Regions from separate parts of the Mechercharimyces mesophilus genome, predicted to be linked through region 1. Evidence: riboswitches for the same ligand, from Rfam matches in the RefSeq annotation. Region 1 holds a riboswitch; the other holds the start of a gene.
What was found. A riboswitch is a leader RNA that binds a small molecule or an ion and turns the genes downstream of it on or off. The one in region 1 is predicted to bind FMN.
Positions count from the first base shown of each region.

Region 2: it holds a riboswitch for FMN, as region 1 does, so the genes downstream of both, ribD (bifunctional diaminohydroxyphosphoribosylaminopyrimidine deaminase/5-amino-6-(5-phosphoribosylamino)uracil reductase RibD) here and ribB (3,4-dihydroxy-2-butanone-4-phosphate synthase) in region 1, are expected to answer to the same signal.

Region 1 covers NZ_JCBAPH010000003.1:162,256-165,853, reverse strand. Annotated here, with positions in the region: gene AC6RGY_RS10615 (SOS response-associated peptidase) at 165-845, opposite strand; FMN riboswitch at 1,071-1,220, shown strand; gene ribB (3,4-dihydroxy-2-butanone-4-phosphate synthase) at 1,447-2,097, shown strand; gene AC6RGY_RS10605 (M56 family metallopeptidase) at 2,342-3,598, shown strand, end outside.
Region 2 covers NZ_JCBAPH010000001.1:921,255-924,852, forward strand. Annotated here, with positions in the region: gene AC6RGY_RS04690 (COX15/CtaA family protein) at 1-842, shown strand, start outside; FMN riboswitch at 1,010-1,154, shown strand; gene ribD (bifunctional diaminohydroxyphosphoribosylaminopyrimidine deaminase/5-amino-6-(5-phosphoribosylamino)uracil reductase RibD) at 1,387-2,508, shown strand; gene ribE (riboflavin synthase) at 2,493-3,143, shown strand; gene AC6RGY_RS04705 (bifunctional 3,4-dihydroxy-2-butanone-4-phosphate synthase/GTP cyclohydrolase II) at 3,160-3,598, shown strand, end outside.

The DNA.
Region 1 (3,598 bases):
TAAGCTGACCGCTCACTCTTATCAATCCTATTCCTACCTTACCACTGGGTCTGTTTACAGTCAATACTATCTTAAACTCAATATTATTTGCGAACCATTTTCGTTCATTGATTGTCACTTTCACTACTATCATTTATTTTTATCAAAGTAAAGAGTCCCCTGATTTACACGGGCTCAATACAAGCCGGCTGATCATTTCTGGGTGAATTAACCATCTTCGCTACGGGATAGCTCTTGAGAGCATCAGCCGATAACCCGTTCAATAAGGTTAGCAGTCTCTCTGTTTGCCCGGATTCATGATGGATCCACGTCTCTTCCTCCTCTTGCGGAAGAATCACCGGCATACGGTGATGGATTGAGCGAAACGACGCATCCGCTTCCCGTGTGATAATCGTGAAGGTTCTCCGTTCTTCTCCGCTTTCAGACTTCCACTCGTCCCATAAGCCCGCAAAAGCAAACAGACCTCCTTCTTTTTTCACCACACGAAAAGGCACTTTTCCTCCCTCATCTGTCTGTACCCATTCATAGAATCCATCCGCAGGTACGAGACAGCGATGCCGACGAAACGAACGACGGAATGCTGGCTTCTCTAATACGGTCTCGCTTCGCGCATTGATTAAGCGACTTCCCATCGTTTCATCTTTCGACCAACGTGGAATCAGTCCCCACTGCATCTCTTTTAACTGCCGTTCCCGCGTCTCACTATCTTCCACAACAACCGGAAAAGCTTGTGTTGGTGCCACATTATAGCGAGGAGCAAACTCTGCTTGCTCCTTATCCATACTTACATGAAAACGATCTAGTACCTCCGAAAGTTCCACCGTCAGACTAAACCGTCCACACATTGGCATCCCTCTTTTTTAAAGTGACTTCTTCCCATGACATAACTTACACTCATGGCTTTCTTTCCGAAACTCCGAACGCACGCAGACAGAATGATTCTATAGTCTCTACCTACCCCCTTTATCTTATGTTATAAACTTCTCTTGCAAGAATTGTAAGACTTCATTCGATATATAGGAGAATCTTTCCTCTATTCTCCTTCTTTGTTATACTCAAAGCGAACTCAAATCAACCTTCGGGGCAGGGTGAAATTCCCGACCGGCGGTGATCACCGTACGACGGTAGTAAGCCCGCGACTCGCGGTTTCCTAGAGAAAGCGCGACTGACTTAGTGAAACTCTAAGGCCGACGGTATAGTCCGGATGGGAGAAGGGTGCAAGCATTGCCTTTTTTAAAGAATATAACGGCAGTGCTTCTTTCTGCATGTCTCTCTCGTACCTTGTATACCACCTTTCAGAGTGGTAACTTCAGCAGGAGAAGTACTCTCTTTTTAGGAGGAAGGGACGGAGAAAATTATGATCGCTATTGTCTATCAGGGTACGGGATGAACATGTTCTTTTTCCAGGTTGCATTTGGTTCAAAAATCGAGAGAGGGGATTTTTGAATGAAACAAGTAGCCGTGAGCAAGATGAAGCTCGCCATAGAAGCCATCCAACAAGGAAAGATGGTCATCATTCAAGATGATCAGAGTAGGGAAAATGAAGGTGACCTCGTCATGGCGGCCGAGCACGCGACTGGGGAAGCCATTAACTTTATTGCTCAATACGCACGAGGGCTCATCTGTACGCCGATGATTAAGGAGCGACTTCATGCACTCGGTCTTCCACAGATGGTGCAGGAAAATGAAGAAAGTTTACGAACCGCTTTCACTCTCTCTGTTGATGCCAAAGAAGGAGTGACGACGGGCATCTCAGCTTATGAACGTGCCCACACGATCCGCCAGCTTGTCAATGTCCACTCTACGTCCACCGATTTCGTTCGACCTGGACACGTCTTTCCACTAGAAGCTCGATCAAATGGCGTGCTGGAGCGACGGGGGCAAACAGAAGCCTCTATCGACTTGATGCGACTGGCAGGCTGTCGACCGGCTGCCGTCATCTGTGAGATCATGAATGAAGACGGAACGATGGCACGTCGTCCCGAACTGGAACGTTTCGCGGAAAAACACGAGTTGATCTTATTAACAGTACAGGATGTAGTAGACTTTCGGATGGAGAATGGGTTGCTTTCATGGAATGCCACTCAGGAGGCTTAGGAGCCTACCACAGTCGATAAAAGAAATAACAAAAGAGAAGCTCCTCATTCCATAGGAAAGAATAACTGGCTGGCCCCTTTCATTCATAGGGGGCCTTTTTGCTATACTGCTTTTTTAAGATCATCTTATCTTAAAAAGGGGTTGACAATGATAGACTACAACTGTAGTCTATTTATAAAGAACTGATTACAGTTGTAGTCTTAAACTCCTGGGATGCTATTTTCTTAGAAAGGAGAATATCAGTTTGCCCATCCATGCATTCATTGAAATAGCCAGTTGGGTCCTAGCCACCTCAATCTTGGCGATCCCTCTCATCGGATTGATCATTATTGTGAAAAAAGTACTTCCCCAAAAACTGAAAGTAGAATGGCATTACCTACTCTGGTTTATCTTGCTCGTACGTCTACTTGTTCCATGGACATTGGAAACCCCTTTTAGCATATACAATCTCTTTACGACTCTGATAGAACAAGAGCAATCACCCATTCCCTCTACTGACTCGCTTGATCAAGTAAACAGGGATGAAATCCTAGTAATCCCCAATACGAATGATATGAAGAATGGTAAAAATAATACGGCCGTTCCACAAACGGACATTCCTTGGGTAACACTAACATTGGTGGGGATTTGGCTCATAGGAATCATTTTTCTTACCTACTATCTTGTCCGTGAACAAAGGCGTTTTTCAAAAATCATCTATCAGGAGGTCTCTCCTCCAACACAGGAAATCATCGGTCTCTTGGACGATTGCAAATCCAAGTTAAACATTCGCCGAAAAATTCATATCAATTTCAGTTCATCTATTCAATCCCCTACTTTGTATGGAGTTTTCCGTCCGAAGATACTCCTACCGCAGAAGCGGTTACAGTCTTTTACTCACACTGAACTGCGGATGGTATTGCTCCATGAACTGGTTCATTATAAACGAAAAGACGTGCTTAATAATATCATGTGGACTGTCGTCCTCATCATCCATTGGTTTAACCCTCTCCTCTGGTATAGCTATCGACTCATGCGGGAAGATCAAGAATTAGCTTGCGATGCTAACACTCTTACGTATCTAAAGCGAGAGGAAGCCACTTTATATGGCTATATCATAATCAAGTTATTGGAAAGAGACGCACTTCCCTTGAGAAACCCCATTATCGCCAATTTTTCCGCAAATAAATCCCAAGTGAAAAGGAGAATCTTTATGATTAAGTCGTTTCAACCTCGCTCTTGGAAATGGTCTATTCTTGGCTTAGTCTGTATCATTGCTGTCGGATGCGCTTCCCTAACAACTGCACAACCGACTAAGGAAGAACCCACGGAACAAGCTCTGACATCTAGTGAACAACAGCGTTCGGATCCGAAAGATATCAGTAGTATGGTAATGGATAAATTGGATTCAGAAGGATTCCGCGTCCAAGCAGTGGGATCCGTAGTATCAGGTAAAGAATTTGAGGTCAATTTGTTTGGAACGAAAGAAGAAGTAAAGGCTGTGGAAAACGAAGTAAAAGAG
Region 2 (3,598 bases), on a different contig from region 1:
AGGTCTTCCCTACCTATGCGACGGTAACCACGATGATTGAATATAGTCATCGCGCAGTTTCAGGACTTGTCGGTCTGGTGGTCGTCGTTCTTGCCATCTGGTCATGGCTGGCCTTTCGTCAGGATCGCACGGTGAAATTTCTCGGCTTTACGAGTGTCTTTTTTATCATCTTACAAGGACTACTGGGAGCCGCTACGGTGGTTTGGGGGCAAGACGGTACGGCATGGCGTGAAGATATGACGATGGCGCTCCACTTTGGATTCTCTCTTATCTGTTTCGCCGCGGTTGCCTTATTATCCATTTATTTATTTCAAAAGACAGCGGGACGAGTGATGGAGGCAAAGGAGAAGCGCCGGGGCTTAAGTAACCGTTTGCGAACATTCATCTGGGTGTATGCCTGTTATGTTTATCTAGTGATTTATACTGGTGCTTATGTTCGTCATGCTGGAGCTACCATGGGATGCCCTTCATTTCCTCTCTGTGGGGATCGCTTCCTCCCTGACCTGATAACTCCTGCGGGAGTACAAATTACGCACCGTCTATTTGCGATAGTGGCTTGGTTGTTGGCATTGATGTTGATGGTATGGATCATCCGTCACTATCGAGAGCGACGTGACTTGTACTGGGGAAGTGTTCTCGGGTTTCTCTTTGTTACATTGCAAGCGGCCAGTGGAATTTCGATTGTCCTCCTTCCCGTGCGCTATTATTTGATGATGGCATTAACTCATACCACCATTGTATCGCTCTTTTTTGCCGCCCTCTGCTATCTATGCATGCAAGTAGGATGGCCGTGGAAGAAGGGCAATAAGGTATCGACGAAAGAGAAGAACTCATCGGTATAATGTTCCTTTGACCATTCTAATGAAGAGAGTCCCTTTCTCGAATAGAGGAAGGGGCTTTTTGGCTTCTTTCGTTATGGATGATCTTGCCCATATCTTAATATTGAATAGACATTCATTACGCAATCCAGTATACTTACGGTAGATGTACGAAAGTAAATAGCATACTGTACATCCTTCGGGGCTGGGTGAAAATCCCGACCGGCGGTGATAGGGAAGTCTTGCACTCCCCTTCAGTCCGTGACCCGCAACTTTGCGGTGGATCCGGTGCAACTCCGGGGCCGACAGTGAAAGTCTGGATGGGAGAAGGGTGAACAGGAGCGGTCACGATGAATGATAGCGATGAGTGCAGTTTACTTGATTGGTAATTTTTACTATTCGAGGTTTCTTTACGTGTGCGCTCATTTGTCATCAGAATCGATTGAGATTGTTGTCTAAGAGATGACGCTTCTTTGCGTTGTCGCTAGATATGGACCCTCCTGATTCCCTCATGAAAAAGCCTCGAAACGAATCGGGGCTTTTTTTGATGAATGGTGGGAGGCTATAGATGAATCGACACGAAGAATGGATGCAATTGGCGCTTACCTTGGCAAGCAGTGCCCAAGGACAAACATCCCCCAACCCGATGGTTGGTGCGGTGATTGTGAAAAATGGACAATTAATTGGCAGTGGAGCCCATCTAAAAGCAGGAACGCCGCATGCGGAAGTGCACGCACTGGCGATGGCGGGAGAAAACGCAGCTGGGGCGACGCTTTATGTTACTTTAGAACCTTGTAGTCATTATGGCCGGACTCCCCCTTGTACGAACGCCGTCATCGATGCCCGTATCGCCAAAGTAGTGGTTGGCGTAGAAGATGCCGATGAGCGCGTGGCTGGTACAGGCATTGAGCGCCTGCGTCAAGCGGGAGTGGAAGTAGAAGTAGGCGTATTAGAAGAGGAATGTCGGCTACTAAATGAAGCTTATTTCCATCATCGCCTCACCGGTCGCCCACTGGTGACGCTGAAGACGGCGATGACTTTGGATGGCAAAATTGCGACAGCAACAGGGGATAGCCAATGGGTGACCAATGAGCAGTCGCGAGCAGCTGTCCATCGCATGCGTCATGACAGGGATGCGATCATGGTGGGTATTGGTACCGTGCTGGCGGATCGCCCTCGTTTGACCACACGGTTGCCGGAAGGGGGCAAACACCCCATCCGTGTGATCGTCGATTCTACTCTGAGAATTCCGTTGGATACACCCGTGGTGGATACGAACGAAGCGGAAACATGGGTCTTCTGTACGAACCAAGTAGACGAGAAGAAAAGAGAACAGCTGGAGAAGAAGGGTGTCAAAGTGATCCCTTGTGGAAGTGGAGCACGTGTCGATCTGGATCAGCTTTTTACCTATCTGGGTAAGCAGAATATCCTGTCGGTCTTGGTAGAAGGAGGCGGTAGGTTAAATGGCTCCCTTCTGACTGCCGGCCTGATTGACCAGGTAGTGGCGTTTGTCGCCCCTAAATTACTTGGTGGTTCAAGCAGTCCAACTCCGATCGAGGGGACGGGCTTTGAACAAATGAAGGACGCAGTTGAGCTGGAAAACCTTACGCTAAAAACCTACAAGGATGATGTAATGATCAAAGGAGACGTGAAAAAGGAAAGCGAGGGTGATTCATGTTTACAGGACTGATAGAAGAGGTCGGCACGGTTCGTCAGAAGAGGCAACAAGGATTGACGATGAAACTGACCATTGGCTGTAAAAAGGTGCTGGAAAATGTGAAACTGGGTGACAGCATCGCTATCAATGGGGTTTGTCTCACGGTGGTTCGCTTTGACCATGATTCATTTACAGCGGATGTGATGCCAGAGACGATGTTGCATACGCAATTGGGCGCACTACGGAGTGGCTCTCTCGTCAACTTGGAACGGGCGATGGCAGCGGGTGACCGTTTTGGTGGTCATTTTGTGCAAGGTCATGTGGATGGGGTCGGTGAGATCGTACAACGCAAGCCAGTGGAAAATGCCATCCTCTTCCGTTTGCAAGTACCCTCTACGTTGACCCGCAATATGATTGAAAAAGGATCAGTAGCCCTAAATGGGATCAGCCTGACTCTCTTTGAGGTATCGAGTGACCATATTGCGGTTTCGATTATCCCGCATACCTTGGAAGAAACGCAATTGCAGCAAGCCAGTGTGGGTGATTCAGTTAATATTGAGTGCGACATGATGGGGAAATATATACGGAAGCAGTTGCAAGAGCTGATTAAAGAACCAGGTGAAGAAGGAATAACGAAAGAGAAACTAACGAGTCTAGGTTTTGCCTAAAAAGGGGGATAACGAAATGGATGCATTTCACCCGATTGAGGATGCCATTTATGATCTGATGCAAGGGAAAGTGGTTATCGTTGTAGATGATGAGGACCGTGAAAATGAAGGGGATTTTGTTGTTTTAGCAGAGAAAGCGACGCCAGAGGTTATCAATTTTATGATTACGCACGGTCGTGGTTTGGTTTGTACACCCCTCACAGCTGAACGGGCACAAGAATTGGATTTGCCCCTCATGGTTAATCACAATACGGATACGCACGGTACCGCTTTTACGGTTTCCGTGGATCATCATGAGAGTACGACAGGAATTTCTGCTTATGAACGGGCGGACACGATTCGTGCTCTGATTGATCCTCATGCGAAGCCTCGTGATTTCCGCCGACCGGGACACATCTTCCCTTTGATTGCAAAAGAGGGTGGGGTATTACGGCGCGCCGGTCACACGGAAGCTT